Regions from separate parts of the Variovorax multivorans genome, predicted to be linked through region 3. Evidence: riboswitches for the same ligand, from Rfam matches in the RefSeq annotation. Region 3 holds a riboswitch; each other region holds the start of a gene.
The links. Region 3 has a riboswitch for cobalamin ahead of cobM (precorrin-4 C(11)-methyltransferase). Riboswitches for the same ligand answer to the same signal wherever they lie in the genome.
Positions count from the first base shown of each region.

Region 1: it holds a riboswitch for cobalamin, as region 3 does, so the genes downstream of both, ACSFCA_RS10655 (TonB-dependent receptor) here and cobM (precorrin-4 C(11)-methyltransferase) in region 3, are expected to answer to the same signal.
Region 2: it holds a riboswitch for cobalamin, as region 3 does, so the genes downstream of both, ACSFCA_RS01615 (TonB-dependent receptor domain-containing protein) here and cobM (precorrin-4 C(11)-methyltransferase) in region 3, are expected to answer to the same signal.

Region 1 covers NZ_JBPJZL010000004.1:77,676-82,343, forward strand. Annotated here, with positions in the region: gene ACSFCA_RS10640 (cation:proton antiporter domain-containing protein) at 1-870, shown strand, start outside; gene ACSFCA_RS10645 (hypothetical protein) at 894-1,298, opposite strand; gene ACSFCA_RS10650 (hypothetical protein) at 1,462-1,683, shown strand; cobalamin riboswitch at 1,774-2,067, shown strand; gene ACSFCA_RS10655 (TonB-dependent receptor) at 2,200-4,383, shown strand; gene ACSFCA_RS10660 (PepSY domain-containing protein) at 4,395-4,668, shown strand, end outside.
Region 2 covers NZ_JBPJZL010000001.1:339,756-344,423, reverse strand. Annotated here, with positions in the region: gene ACSFCA_RS01625 (RidA family protein) at 1-161, shown strand, start outside; gene ACSFCA_RS01620 (ClcB-like voltage-gated chloride channel protein) at 176-1,894, opposite strand; cobalamin riboswitch at 1,950-2,209, shown strand; gene ACSFCA_RS01615 (TonB-dependent receptor domain-containing protein) at 2,302-4,218, shown strand; gene ACSFCA_RS01610 (cobyrinic acid a,c-diamide synthase CobB) at 4,203-4,668, shown strand, end outside.
Region 3 covers NZ_JBPJZL010000023.1:34,073-38,740, forward strand. Annotated here, with positions in the region: gene ACSFCA_RS34140 (precorrin-8X methylmutase) at 1-613, opposite strand, end outside; gene ACSFCA_RS34145 (sirohydrochlorin chelatase) at 610-1,557, opposite strand; gene cobM (precorrin-4 C(11)-methyltransferase) at 1,554-2,423, opposite strand; cobalamin riboswitch at 2,578-2,839, opposite strand; gene ACSFCA_RS34155 (ParB N-terminal domain-containing protein) at 2,910-3,398, shown strand; gene tnpB (IS66 family insertion sequence element accessory protein TnpB) at 3,421-3,912, shown strand; gene ACSFCA_RS34165 (autoinducer binding domain-containing protein) at 3,983-4,668, opposite strand, start outside.

The sequences.
Region 1 (4,668 bases), on a different contig from region 3:
CTGCGCGACGCCTTCGCGGTGCTGTTCTTCGTGTCGGTCGGCATGCTGTTCGACCCCTCGGTGCTGATCGACCGGCCGCTGCAGGTGCTGGCGGTGGTGCTGGTCATCGTGCTGGGCAAGTCGCTTGCGGCCTGCGCGCTGGTACTGGTGTTTCGCTACCCGCTGGGCACGGCGCTCACGGTCAGCGCCAGCCTGGCGCAGATCGGCGAGTTCTCGTTCATCCTGGCCGGGCTGGGCGTGTCGCTGGGCCTGCTGCCGGTGGAAGGCCAGAGCCTGGTGCTGGCGGGCGCGCTGATTTCCATTGCCACCAACCCGTTGTGGTTCAGCCTGATCGGGCCGATGCAGAAGTGGCTGCACGCCCGTTCATCCTTTGCGCGCGGGCTCGAATCGCGCGACGACCCGCTGGCCGAACTGCCCATGACCACCGAGGCCAAGTACCTCTCGCGGCAGGTGGTGCTGGTGGGCTATGGCCGCGTCGGGCGCCGCATTGCGGCCGAACTCGACGCGCACGACATTCCCTACGTGGTGGCCGAGCAGAACCGCGAACTGGTCGAAAAGCTGCGCGAGGCCGGCACGCCAGCCGTGTGGGGCGACGCGGCCGACCCGGCGGTGCTGATCCAGGCGCACATCGCACGCGCCCGCGTGCTGGTGGTGGCCACGCCCGACGCCATGAACGTGCGCCAGATGATGGAAACCGCGCGCACGCTCAACCCCACCATCCAGACCGTGATCCGCAGCCACAACGAGCAGGAGGCCCGGCTGCTCACGCAGGAAACCTCCGCCACCGTGTTCCTCGGCGAGCACGAACTGGCCCAGGCCATGGCCCGTGATGTGGTCCAGCGCGCCGTGTCGATGGCCGTGCCGGCTTGAAGACGCCCGCCTTCCTCTTCTTCTCAGAGGTCTTCGATGACCAGCGTGCGGTAGCGCTGTGCGATGGAATAGGGCACGGTGCGCACCAGCTCCATCAGGCGTTCGGCGGCCGCGCCGTCTCTTGTCCTCACCAGCAGGCCCGTGTGGCCGTCGCGCGCCAACTCGGTATAGGCGCGTACCGTCGCAGCATCGGTGCCGGCGGAGGGCAGGGGGTTGTCGGATGTCTTCGCGGTCGGGGTGATTTCGGCCAGCACCGTTTGCGCGGGCAGCAGATAGACCTCGTCGCCACTCATGCCTTTTTCGATCAGGCGGTGGCCGATGCGGTCGGCGTCTTCCGCATTCGGAAACATCACCATCGAATAGCCGGTCGGATAAAAGGCTCCGCCGATGCTCGATCGCATGCCCGGTTCAAGAGTGAAATGCTTCATGCTGCCTCCTGTTCTTGGAAAGGCTTCTGAAAGGTCCCTGACTACAACATTAGGTCGCACCAAGGCTGGGCTCTGTAGGAGAAGCCCGAAAGCGCTGTCAACCGCGTGCGTACCCCGCCCATTCAAAAAAGAACCGACAACCTTGTCAGCCACTCTTACCTCCATGCCCTCATCGAGAAACATCGCGCTCACCGTCCATGAACTGGAGGCGGGCGAGTTCTATTGGGTGCTGATGGAGGCGGTCGACGACACGCCTGGCGAAACCTCCCACGTCTACATGCCGCTGGAGGCAGCCCACGATCCCTATGCCACCTATTCGAACGCGCTGGTGGCGGGCGTGGCCGTGATGCGGAGGCTGTTCGGACCCGACGGAAGGCCTGCCTGAGGCCCATCAGAGGCCCATCCGAGGCCTTCGGCGGAAGGCCTCTCCCTATAATCCCGCCGTTCTGGTGTGTTAATTCTTATTAATCCCGCCAGGCAATACGGTTCGAAGGTGCCCCGCACGCCATCTCATGGCCACGGGGTTAAACGGGAAGCAGGTGCGCCGCGTCGTTCATTCTTGATTGACGCTGCAACTCCTGCGCTGCCCCCGCAACGGTCAGCGGATCTGGAAACCCTCACGCTCATGCCCCTCAGACGGCATGGGCAGCCACTGCGCTTCGGCGTGGGAAGGCGAGGGTTTCGGCCGCGGTGTGCATCCATTCATTGATTGACTGGCACGCCGCGGCGCTCCGCAAGCCCGGATACCGGCCTTCGCAACCGCCTTCGGACGCTGCGGGAGTGCGTGTCCGGGCCTGCCACCGCTTCGCGCTTGCGCGTACCGTTGCAGTCCCTTCGCCTCTTCCGCTGCGTCCTTTATCGGTCAGGAGCCTGCGGGGACGCAGGTCGGAGGAGAAGTCACATGGGTCATGCATCGCCAGCGCGCGATCGCACGGGCGCGCCGCTGCGTTGGGCACGCCTTTCGGGTCTTTCACTGGGTCTGGGGCTGGTTTTCGGGCCTTCCTTGGTCTTCGCGCAGTCGTCGGGTGAAGCCGCCAGCAGCAGCCAGACCCTCAAGCCGGTGCAGGTCGAAGCCGAGCGGCACACGCCGTTGGCCATCGACGAGCCTTCGCACACCGGCAGCCGCCTGGGCCTCACGCCGCTGGAAACGCCGGCCAGCATCGAAGTGCTGACGGGCGACACCATCCGCGCACGCGGCGACGTCTCGGTGGTCGATGCCGCCACCCGCGCCACCGGCATCACCGGCACGCCCGGCCCCGGTAATGGCGGCACCGCGATGGTGGCGCGCGGTTTTTCGGGCCACGGCTCGGTGATGCAGCTCTTCGACGGCACGCGCCTCTACGCGGGCGCGGGCACCGTCACCTTCCCGTTCGACACCTGGTCAGTCGACCGCATCGAGGTGCTGCGCGGCGCGGCCTCGGTGATGTACGGCGAGGGCGCCATCGGCGGCGCCATCAACGTGGTGCCCAAGAAGCCCACGCGCGGCCCGATCCAGAACGAGGCGCTGGTCACAGTGGGCTCCGACGCCACTCGCCAGGTGGCCTTTGGCAGCGGCGGGGCGATCAACGACAAGCTCTCCTACCGCTTCGACATCAGCCACCGCCAGACCGACGGCTTCATGCAGCGCGGGCAGGCCGAGAGCCTGGCCGTGGGCGCGGCCGTGCGGCTCGACGTGTCGCCGCAGCTGCAGTTCACGCTGTCGCACGACGAGGGCCGGCAGTCGCCGCAGCGCTACTTCGGCGTGCCGCTGATCGATGGCCGCCTGAGCAGCCAGACCCTGCGCCAGAACTACAACGTAGACGACGCCGAGATCAAGTACCGCGACAAGTGGACCCGGCTCGACGCCCAGTGGACGCCCAACGATGCCGTTACCGTGCGCAACCAGCTCTACCGGCTGGAGAGCAAGCGCCACTGGCGCGACAGCGAGACCTACACCTACAACGCCACCACGCGCCGCGTGACGCGCGGCGACTACCTGGAAATCGGCCACGACCAGGAGCAGATCGGCAACCGCACCGACGCCACCTTCAAGCACAGCCTGTTCGGCCTGGCCAACCAGGTGCTGGTGGGCTTCGACGCGAATCACATCAACTTCCAGCACAGCAATGATTCGCCCTATGGCGGGCGCTCGGTGGTCGACCCCTTCGTCTTCAACCCCGGCTACTACGTCTCGCCCGTGGCCTACACGCCGCGCTACCGGACCAAGACCGACACCTACGCTTTCTTCACCGAAGACAAGCTGGCCTTCAACGAGCAGTGGTCGGTGGTGGGCAGCCTGCGCTGGGACCATGCCAAGGTGGCGCGCACCGACCTGCAGAACGCGGCCAACAACCTCGGCAAGACCTTCGAGTACGCCACCGGCCGCCTCGGCGTGGTGTATGCGCCCGATGCGTCGCAGTCGTTCTACGCACAGGTGGCGCGCGCGGCCGACCCGCTGACCTCGCTCATCACCACCTCGGCCACGCAGGTGCCGTTCGAGCTCAGCACCGGCCGGCAGGTCGAGGTCGGCTACAAGCGCCAGCTGGCCGACAACCGCGGCGCCTGGACCGTGGCGGCCTACCGCATCGAGAAGACCAAGCTGCTCTCGCGCGACGCGACCGATCCGACCATCAGCCAGCAGATCGGCAAGCAGTCGTCCGAAGGCATCGAGGCCACGCTCGACCTGGCGCTCACCTCCACGCTGCGGCTCGAAGCCAACGTGGCCAAGCTGCGTGCGCGCTATGACGACTTCAACGAAGTCGTCAGCGGGCGCCTGGTCTCGCGTGCGGGCAACACGCCTACAGGCGTGCCCGAAGAGGCTGCGAACCTCTGGCTCAACTGGCGCTTTCTGCCGCAGTGGGAGGCTGACTTCGGCGTGCGCTATGTCGGGCCGCGTCAGGTCGATACGGCCAATTCGCGCAAGATCGGCTCCTACACGGTGGCAGACGCGGGCGTGAGCTGGCAGGCCAGCCCGTCGCTCAAGCTTGCGCTGCGTGCCTACAACCTGGCCGACCGCCGCTATGCGGTGTCGTTCTCGAACGGCGGCAACCAGTGGCTGCTGGGCCGTCCGCGTTCGTTCGAGCTTTCGGCTCTGGTCATCTTCTGAGCGACGTTCTCATGACTTCCGCATGGCGCCGCGCCTGGCCGGGCATCCGGCACTGGCTCTACTGGACGCACCGGTGGCTGGGCATCGGCGGCTGCCTGCTGTTCGTCATGTGGTTCGTCTCGGGCGTCGTGATGATGTACGTGGGGTATCCCAACCTCACGGACGAAGAGCGGCTCGCAGGTCTGGCGCCGCTGCGCTTCGAGCAGGCTGCGGTGTCGCCGACCGCTGCACTTGATGCGCTGCCACAGGCCGACCGCGCACAACCGCCGCGGCGCATGGTGCTGG
Region 2 (4,668 bases), on a different contig from region 3:
ACAAGATGGACTTCGCCGGCTTCATGGAGGGCTACACCCAGTTCTTCGGCACCACCGCGCAGCCCCGGCTACCGGTGCGCTCAGCGATGCAGGTGGCGGCGCTCGCCAACCCGGCCTACCTGGTCGAGATCGAGGTGATGGCGGTGCGTCCCGCCAAGTAAAAAGCAGTGCTGCGCTACTCGCTCAGCCGCACGTAGGTGGCGAGCAGCGCGCTCTTGGCGACAACGCCCAGCAGCGCGGGGTTGTCGGCGCTCTCGATCACCGGCAGCCGCTCGCCCAGGTGGTCGAGAAAGCGCTGCAGCGCCTCGCCCAGACCGGTGTCGGCGGTGATCGGCTGGATGGTCTGCGAGAGCAGGGCGCCCGCGGTCGTTTCTGCTGGCGCCGTGCCGAGTGCCGAAAGCGGCACCACGCCGAGGTAGCGGTTGCCCGCGTCCACCACGTACAGGTACTTCACCGGGTGCTGCAGGAAGAGCCTGCTCATCGCTTCGCGGTCCGCCTCCGGGCCAACCACCGTTTCGGCAGGCTGAACCAGGTCGCGCATGTGCAGCCCGCGCAGGCGCATCTGCGTGTCCCGCTGCTCGTTGCGGTGCAGGGTGATCTCGTACATCGAGCCGGCATTGGCCGAGCGCGCGACGAAATAAGCGATGACGCTCGCCGCCATCAGCGGCAGCATGACCTGGTAGCTCAGCGTCATCTCGAAGATCATCAGGATCGCCATCAGCGGCGCCTGCGTCGCGCCCGCGAGGAACGCGCCCATGCCGACGATGGCATAGGCGAACGGTGCCGAGGTGGCCGCTGGCCACAGTGCCTGCACGCCAAGGCCGAACAGCGCGCCGACCATGCAGCCGAAGAACAGCGCCGGCGTGAACACACCACCCACCGCACCCGAGCCGGCCGTGGCCATCGTGGCGACCGCCTTGGCGACCAGCACCATCGCGATCAGCGTCCACGGCCAGGGGGTGTGCAGCACCGAATTGACCACGCTGTAGCCGTTGCCCCAGACCTCCGGCATGGGCACCGACACGGCGCCCATCACAAGCCCGCCCAATGCCAGCCGCAATGGCAGCGCAACCGGCAAGCGCGAGAACAGCGCGCGGCTGCCCTGCAGCGCGCGCAGGAAGCCGACCGCCGCAAAGCCCAGCAGCACGCCGAGCACGCAGAACAGCACGACCTCGGTGCCGTGAATTTCAGGGAACGCCGGCATCCTGTACGGTGGCTGGTAGCCGGGCAGGGCCCGCATCGCGACATTGGCGACGACCGAGGCGATGATGATCGGCCCCACGCTTTCCATCGCGATGGAGCCCAGCACGATCTCGGCGACGAAGAAGGCGCCGGCAATGGGCGCGTTGTAGGCAGCGGTAAGGCCGGCCGCCGCGCCGCAGGCCACCAGCAGCCGCAGCCGCTCGACCGGAAAGCGGAACACCCGCCCCAGCAGAGACGACGCCAGCGCCGCCAGCTGCACCATCGAGCCCTCGCGCCCGATGGAGCCGCCGGTGCCGATGCTCACCAGCGACGATGCGCTGCGCACCAGTGTCTGAACCACTGGAATGCGCCCGTTGCCGAGCACGATGGCTTCCATGTAGTCGGAGGCGGCGCTGCGCAAGGCGACGCGTTTCGCCAGCACCAGCAGGCCGCCGGCCACCAGTCCGCCCAGCGTGGGGCAGGCGATGCGCGCCCACCATGGCAGGTGCTTCGCCATTGCCACCAGCCCTTCGCCGGGACCGAGCACCAGGTGCTCGAAGTGATAGAGCGCCGCGCGAAAGAGTTCGGTGGCCAGCGTGCCGAGCAACCCGGCCACGATGGACCACAGCAGCATCGACTGCCAGCCCGAGACACCGAAGACACGCTGCAGCGCCGAACGAAGATTGAGGAATACCGAGGCGGGCCGCATCATGGCCGTCGATGTTAGCGGCGTCGCAACTTTCGACTTAAGCGGCGTCCGGCAGGGCATAAAATCCCGCCCGTTGGTGCCTGCGGCGTGGTTCACGCGCCGCGGTTCAACGGGAAGCAGGAGTGGAAGCCCCCGACCTCAGCAGGTCGGAACAAGGCCGAAGCCGCCTGCGCTGCCCCCGCAACGGTCAAGCAGACGGCGCCGCAAGGCGCCAACCCCTTTCCATCGAAGCCACTGGGCGCCCTGAAACAGGCGCCTGGGAAGGCGAAGAGGGGCCTTTCTGCCAGCCCGGATACCGGCCAACAAGGCGGCTGCCGCATGCGCGATTTGATCTGTGCATGGGGCGGCCATGGCGCCCAGGCGCTGGCGGGGAGGCCGGCGAGGGGTATTGACGTTCGTTCGGCTCATTCATGATTTCCCACGTTTGCTTTTCTCGCGGCCGCGCTCCTGCGCGCCGTCTCCGCCACGCCTGCCTGCCGCTGGCGCTGGCTTCCGCCTTCGGTGGCCTGGCCCATGCACAAGACGCCCCCACGCTGGGCGAAACGGTGGTCACGGCCAACCGCACGCCGCAGGCGCTGTCGGACCTGGTGGGCGACGTGTCCATCATCGACCGCAAGACCATCGAGCGCAGCGGTGCGACCGGCGTGGCCGACGTGCTGGCGCGCCTGCCCGGCATCGAGATCTCGCGCAGCGGCGGCGTGGGCAACACCACCAGCCTGTTCATCCGCGGCGCCGAAACGCGCTTCACGGCCGTGTACCTCGACGGCGTGCGCATCGACTCGCAATCGACCGGCGGCGCCGGTTGGGAAGGCATTCCGCTCTCGCAGATCGACCGCATCGAAGTGCTGCGCGGCCCGGCCGCCGCGGTGTATGGCTCCGATGCCGTGGGCGGCGTGATCCAGCTCTTCACCAAGCGCGGCGAAGAGGGCGTGTCGCCTTACGCGGGCATCGGCTTCGGCAGCCGAGGCCTGCGCAAGATCGAAGGCGGCGTGAGCGGCAAGTCGGGCCTGTTCGACTATTCGTTCGGCGTGGCGCACGAGGAAAGCAAGGGCTACAACGTGCAGCCCGCAAGCAAGCGCAACGTGGTGAAAGACGGCTACACCAGCCCCGACCGCGACGGCTACAACAGCACCTCGGGCAACGTGAAGCTGGGCTTCCAGATCACGCCCGACCAGCGCCTGGAGGCCACGCTGCTCACCAGTGACATCAAGGCCGGCTACGACGCCACCGTCTCCTACAGGACCAAGCCGCCGATCCTGTTCCGCGACGACGTGTCGAACAACACGCTGCGCACCGCCGGCCTGACCTGGTCGGCCAAGTGGAACGACATCTACAGCACCCGCGTGCAGGTGACCGATTCGCAGTCGGTCTACAAGACGCAGCCTTCGTTCTACCGCACCGAAACCAACCTGCGCGGTTACCTGTTCCAGAACGAGTTCCGCTTCGGCCCGCACCTGGTGACGGCCACCCTCGAGCGCCGCGAAGATGCGCTCGAAAACGCACCTACCACCTCGTCGAAGCTGCTGTCGCGCGACCGTTCGCAGGACGCGATTTCGCTCGGCTACGGCTTCGTGCAGGGCCCGCATTCGCTGCAACTGCACGTGCGCCACGACAGGGACAGCGAGTTCGGCGGCAAGACGACGGGCAGCGCGGCCTATGGCTATGCCATCACGCCGTCGTTGCGCTTCACGGCATCGGCCGGCACCGCCTTCCGCGTGCCCACGCTGTACCAGCGCTTCAGCGAATACGGTGTGTCCACCCTGCAACCCGAAAGCAGCCAGAACGTCGAGCTGGGCATGAACTACGCCAAGGACGGCACCACCGCCGGCATCGTGGTGTATCGCAACCGCGTGCGCAACCTCATCAACTTCGTCGGCACCGCCAAGGGCTGTGCCTCGACGTTCGGCTGCTACACCAACGTGAACCGTGCCACCCTGCAGGGCGCCACGCTGTCGGCCAGCCAGCGCCTGGGCGATGTCACGCTGCGTGCCTCGCTCGACGTGCAGGACCCGAAGGACGCCGACACCGGCAACCTGCTCGCACGCCGCTCCAAGCGCCATGGCACCCTGGGCGCCGACTGGCGCATCGCTGGCTGGACGCTGGGCGCCGAAGTGCAGTCCTCGAGCAAGCGTTATGACGATTCGGCCAACACCATCAAGCTCGGTGGCTACACCGTGCTGAACCTGTCGGCCAGCACGCAGATCACGCGTGACCTCAACCTCGTGGCGCGCGTCGACAATGCAGGCAACAAGGACTACCAGTTCGCGCGGCTGTATGCCAATGCCGGCCGCACCGCGTACGTCGGTCTCAAGTGGACGCCTCACTAAGCCAAGCTCCCCAACCAGGCGACACCGCCGGTGCCGCGGCAGCCTCGTGCGCCGCGGTGCTGGTGGCCGCCCCGGCTTCGGGGCAGGGCAAGACCACCGTTGCGGCGGCGCTCGCGCGGTTGCATGCGCGCCAGGGCCGGCGCGTGCGCGCCTTCAAGTGCGGGCCCGACTTTCTCGACCCGCACTGGCTGGCGCTGGCCACCGGCGCGCCGGTGCATTCGCTCGACCTCTGGATGACTGGCGAGGCCGATTGCCGGGCGCGCCTGCGCGCCGCGGCGGCCGAGTGCGACTTGCTGATCGTCGAAGGCGTGATGGGCCTGTTCGACGGCACGCCAAGCGCGGCCGACCTGGCCGAGCGCTTCGGCCTGCCGGTGCTGGCGGTGATCGACGCGCACGCCATGGCGGGCACCTTCGGCGCGCTGGCCTACGGGCTGCAGAACTTCCGGCCCG
Region 3 (4,668 bases):
TGCGGCCGCGAATCACGACCCAGGGCACGCCGGCCTCCAGCGCCATCAGGTCCTTCGACTCGGCCGCCGACACAAAGCCGACCGGCATGCCGACCACCAGCGCGGGGCGCGCGCCCTCTTCATGGATCAGCCGCACGATCTCGATCAGCGCGGTCGGTGCATTGCCGATGCCGATGATCGCGCCGTCGACCAGCCCCAAGCGGTGTGCCTTGCGCATGGCCTGCACGGCGCGTGTGGTGCCTTCGGCCGTGGCCTGCGCGATCACATCCTCGTCGCTGATGAACTGGTGCGTGCCCATGCCGAAATGGGCCAGGCGCGGGGCCGAGAGGCCCACGCAGATCATCTCGACATCGGCCACCACGCGGCTTGCTCGCGAACGGATGGCGGCGATGGCGGCGTCGACCGCGTCCGGGTGGAAGTCGGTCAGGCCGTTGAAGTCGAAATCGGCATTCGCATGGATCATGCGGCGCACCACGGGCCATTGATCGGCCGTGTAGGCGTGCGACGTCACCTCGCGATCGATCACCGCGAAGGAGTCGTGCTCGATGGTGCGGCCGGCCGCGGTAAGTTGCTCGGTGACGACGTTGGCCGCCATGGAAGACGTCGGTTTCATCGCAGTGCTGGCGCTGTGTCGTGCGCATGAGGGCAGCCATGCGCGTGGTCATGCGCGTGATCGTGCGGATGCGGATGCCCCTCGCCATGGCTGTGCAGCACCGCATCGTCATGGTGGTGGCCGCCCAGGCCGTGCGCCACCGCGAAGTCGCGGAACTTGCAGCCGTCGCAGGGCATGAGCGCGATCGGCACGCCGCGGCGCAGGTCGTTCACGCGTTGTTCCAGCAGCGCGAAGATCTCGGGCTCGAAGCCGAAGTACCGGGTCGAGACGAAGCGGATCGTCGGGTATTGCGCCTTCAGGTTCTCAACCTGGCGCGCAATGCGTTCGACCAACGTGCCGTTGAACAGGTAGTACGGCAGCACCACCACCTGCTTCATGCCCTGCAGGCTCTGGCGCTGCACGGCCTTCTCCAGGCGCGGGTAGGTGATGCCCGTGAAGGCCAGATCCACCAGTTCGTGGTCGGTCTCCTCCAGCAGCCAGCGCGCCATCTTCGCCATGTCGCCGTTGGCCTGTCGGTCCGACGATCCCCGGCCCAGGATCACCACGCCGGTGGTGGTCGGGTCGGGCATGTCCAGCGCCTGCATCGCGCCCTTGAGGCGCCGCCGCAGGATCGCGAGGATCGGGTCGCAGGCCGTGAGGTGCGGCGCATAGAGGAACTGCACCATCGGATACTGGAGCCGCGCACCATCGATGGCCTGCGGGATGTCCATCTTCACGTGGCCCGCCGCATTGAGGATGAGCGGCACCACGACCACGCGTTGCGCGCCCTCGGCCGCGCGGCGCAGGCCCTCGCTCATCGTGACCTCGGAGAACTCGATGAAGCAGACCTCGATGCGCCAGCCGGGTTGCCGCTCGCGCCATTGCGCCGCGAAAGCCTCGATCTCGTCGTTGCCGGATTTTTCGCGCGAGCCGTGGCCCACCAGGAGAATGGTTTCGGTGCTCATGGAAGGTCCTGCTGGAGGGTTTCGACGGGAACGCTCGCGCGCCGGAAGCGGTGCGTGAAACTCGCGTCATAGAGTTTGGATTTGGCGAGCGTGGTCCACTGCCGCGCGCCCAGCGTGGGGCTGGCGATGATCATCGACTGGCTCACGATGCGGGCTTCGCGGCACAGCGCCTGGATGGTGGCGACCGTGCCACGCACGATCTGCTCCTCACCCGGCCAACTCGCCTTGTGGACCACCACCACGGGCGCGTCGGGTGACCAGCCAGCGGCCGTCAGCGCGGCCGTGACCTTGCCGATCAACGTGATGCTCAGGAAGATGCACAGCGTGCTGTGGTGCGCAGCCAGCGCCTCGAGTGACTCGCCTTCCGGCATCGGCGTGCGCCCTTCGACGCGCGTGAAGATCACGGTCTGCGTGACCTCGGGCAGCGTGAGGCTCTCCACCGCCGCCGCCGCCGAGGCCATGGCGGAGGAGACGCCCGGTACGACGCCGATCGGCACGCCCGCCGCATCCAGCGGCTGCACCAGTTCGATCAGCGCGCCATAGAGACCCGGGTCGCCGGTCTGCAGGCGCACCACGGTCTGGCAGCGCGCGGCCTGCGCGATCAGCCATGAAGACATCTGCTCGAGCGTCATGTCCTTGCTGTCGGCGACAACGCAATCGGGGGGCGCCCAGCGCGTGGCGGCTTCGCTCACGAGCGAGCCCGCGAACAGGATCGCCCCGGCGCGTTCGATGAGGCCGCGGCCCTTGACGGTGATGAGTTCCGGGTCGCCCGGACCCGCGCCGACGAACCAGACGGTTCCCGGCGCGGACGTACGCAGGGCCGCGCTGCCCGCGGCGCTGCCTGGAGCGATGGCTCGCTCGTTCATGTTGGTTCCTCCGCGCCCGCCGCGCGATAGATGGTCGGTAAGACCCGGCGGGAGGGAGAAATCGGGAGGCGTCCGTGGATGCGGCGCCGACGGATGCGAGGATGCATCGAGCCAGACGCCATGCGTCGCCCGCCGATCCTCGCCCACCGCAAGGTCATGCGCTGGTCGTCAGGCCGGTCTCCGGGCTCGCGAGCGGAGGGCCATCGGCTCTCCCGCAAAGACCGCCTTCCCGTGCTTTTCGTGACACAGTGGCGCGGGACCGAATCCCGGGGTTTTGCTTTTGACTCGCTTACCGTTGCGGGGGCAGCGTCGGCATGGCGCGGTGTTTACCACCGCTGCGCACCGACTTCCCGTTTCACCCTGGCCGCCCCGCCGTTTCCACGGGACGCTAGGACACCTGACAACGCGCTCAAAGTGTATCAGCCGCTATGGCTGGGCGCTGGCAGGGGCCGCCGCCGGAGTCGGCCGTCGACCTCAGGAGCCGTCATGCGTCTCGAAACACCCCAGCCCGCCATCCATACTGTTTCTTCTGCGGTGGCACTTGTCCCTTACATCAAGCTCCTGAAGGAGCCCTTCCCCCCGGCCTCGACCTCAACCCAATACCAAGACAACGAGGTTCATAGGCTTATGACGCAATTGAAGGCTTGGTCGCCCGACTTTCGCGCCACGGGCGTAGCGGGACTGATCGATCCGCACCTGGTCTCCCCATCGCGCTGGGCGATCCGGCACGGCGATCTCTTCCACGCTGTCGGTGCCGACGAGTTGCAGGAGCAGATGCGTGAAGCGGGCGGAAACATGGTTCCAATTCTGGTCCGGCCATGCTCGCCGTCCTCAGTGCACCCGGAGTTTCCGGAAGCGAGGTTCGAAGTGTTGTCGGGACTCAAGCGCTTGATGGTCGCCCTTCGCCTGGAGAGACGAGCTTGCGAGCGCAACGACAAGCACACGCGCTCGCCATCAAGCCAATTTACGACTTGATCAGACCTTCCTTAGGTCACCCTTGGAGTTGCAATACCGGGACGCAGGGGCGCTGAAGCGAGCCTGGGACGAAGATCCGGAAAAGATGGCTTTTCGGGCGACCAAGGCGGCCGCATTTCAGGGGGAACTGGATCGTCTTGCGGTGCTGGCGCTGCTGCTCGGAAACGAAGAGCCAACGGAGTCGAAAGCTCAATTGCCGAAACCGGATGTGAACGTGATTCTGGAAGGAGTTCTCGTTGCCGTAATTTCAACGACGGCGAAGGGACTGACAACGATCAAGCTGAAGCGGAAGGATCTTTCTGCAGCAGCGATCGAGTCGCTTAGGACGGCGCTCGAAAAAATGGGGGACAGTGCCGAGGGGGTTTCATTGATGCCGGTGTGTGTTGACGACGACGGCATGTGTGTGCTGGCCAAACACTTGGAGCGTGGCCGCTTCATCTGGCCGCAGACCGAGTCGGGCTCGATCTCGCTGAGCGGTGCACAGCTCGAATCCAGTCTTCGTGCGAATACATGAACTACCTCTTGGTAGTCCAAGTTTTTGTCCGCCTCCCCATCGGGTCAGGACTCCATAGAAATCAACACTCTTAGCTCAGAAGGCCAAGCAAAGCGGCCCTCACTACTGCCCCCGTCTTGTTCGCAGCTCGAAGCTTTACCACGGCATTCTTCAGATGGTAGTTCACCGTGTCGGCCGAGATGCAAAGTATCTCAGCAGCCTCGCTCGATGTCTTGCCATCAGCTAACCATTGCAATATCTCGATCTCGCGCGAAGTCAATGGCACATCTTGTTCAATATTCAAGCGAGGCGATACCACTCTCGCAAGGGCTTGATGACATATGTTGACCAACCAGCGCATGTGCGATTCGTTGGCATCAAGCTCCGCCTGACTGAGCGGCGTTGCTCGCCGCGAAAGCGTCAGCATTCCGACTCCCCCATGCCCGTCAAAACAGGACTGGGCCCACCCGATATTGAGTCCGAATGAGCGTGCTGAATGCCAGAACCCCCTCGCACTTTCAAAAATGTCATCGCTCCAAACGAGTGCGGTTTGGCTTTTCCGGCAATGAATCACTGTCGGATCAATGTGCAGATACCCCTTTTGCACATAGAGCTCCCGCCACTCGCTCGGGTAATTGTTGATCATGAAAACCTTCGGACTAGTCAGTGGCAGCGGGTGGCGTAGACCGTACGCACAATACTCGAAGCCGAGTTCTCGTGCTGATGAGAGAACAAGTGCGAACACCTCCTCTTCCCCAGAGGTTCGGTTCAAGGCCG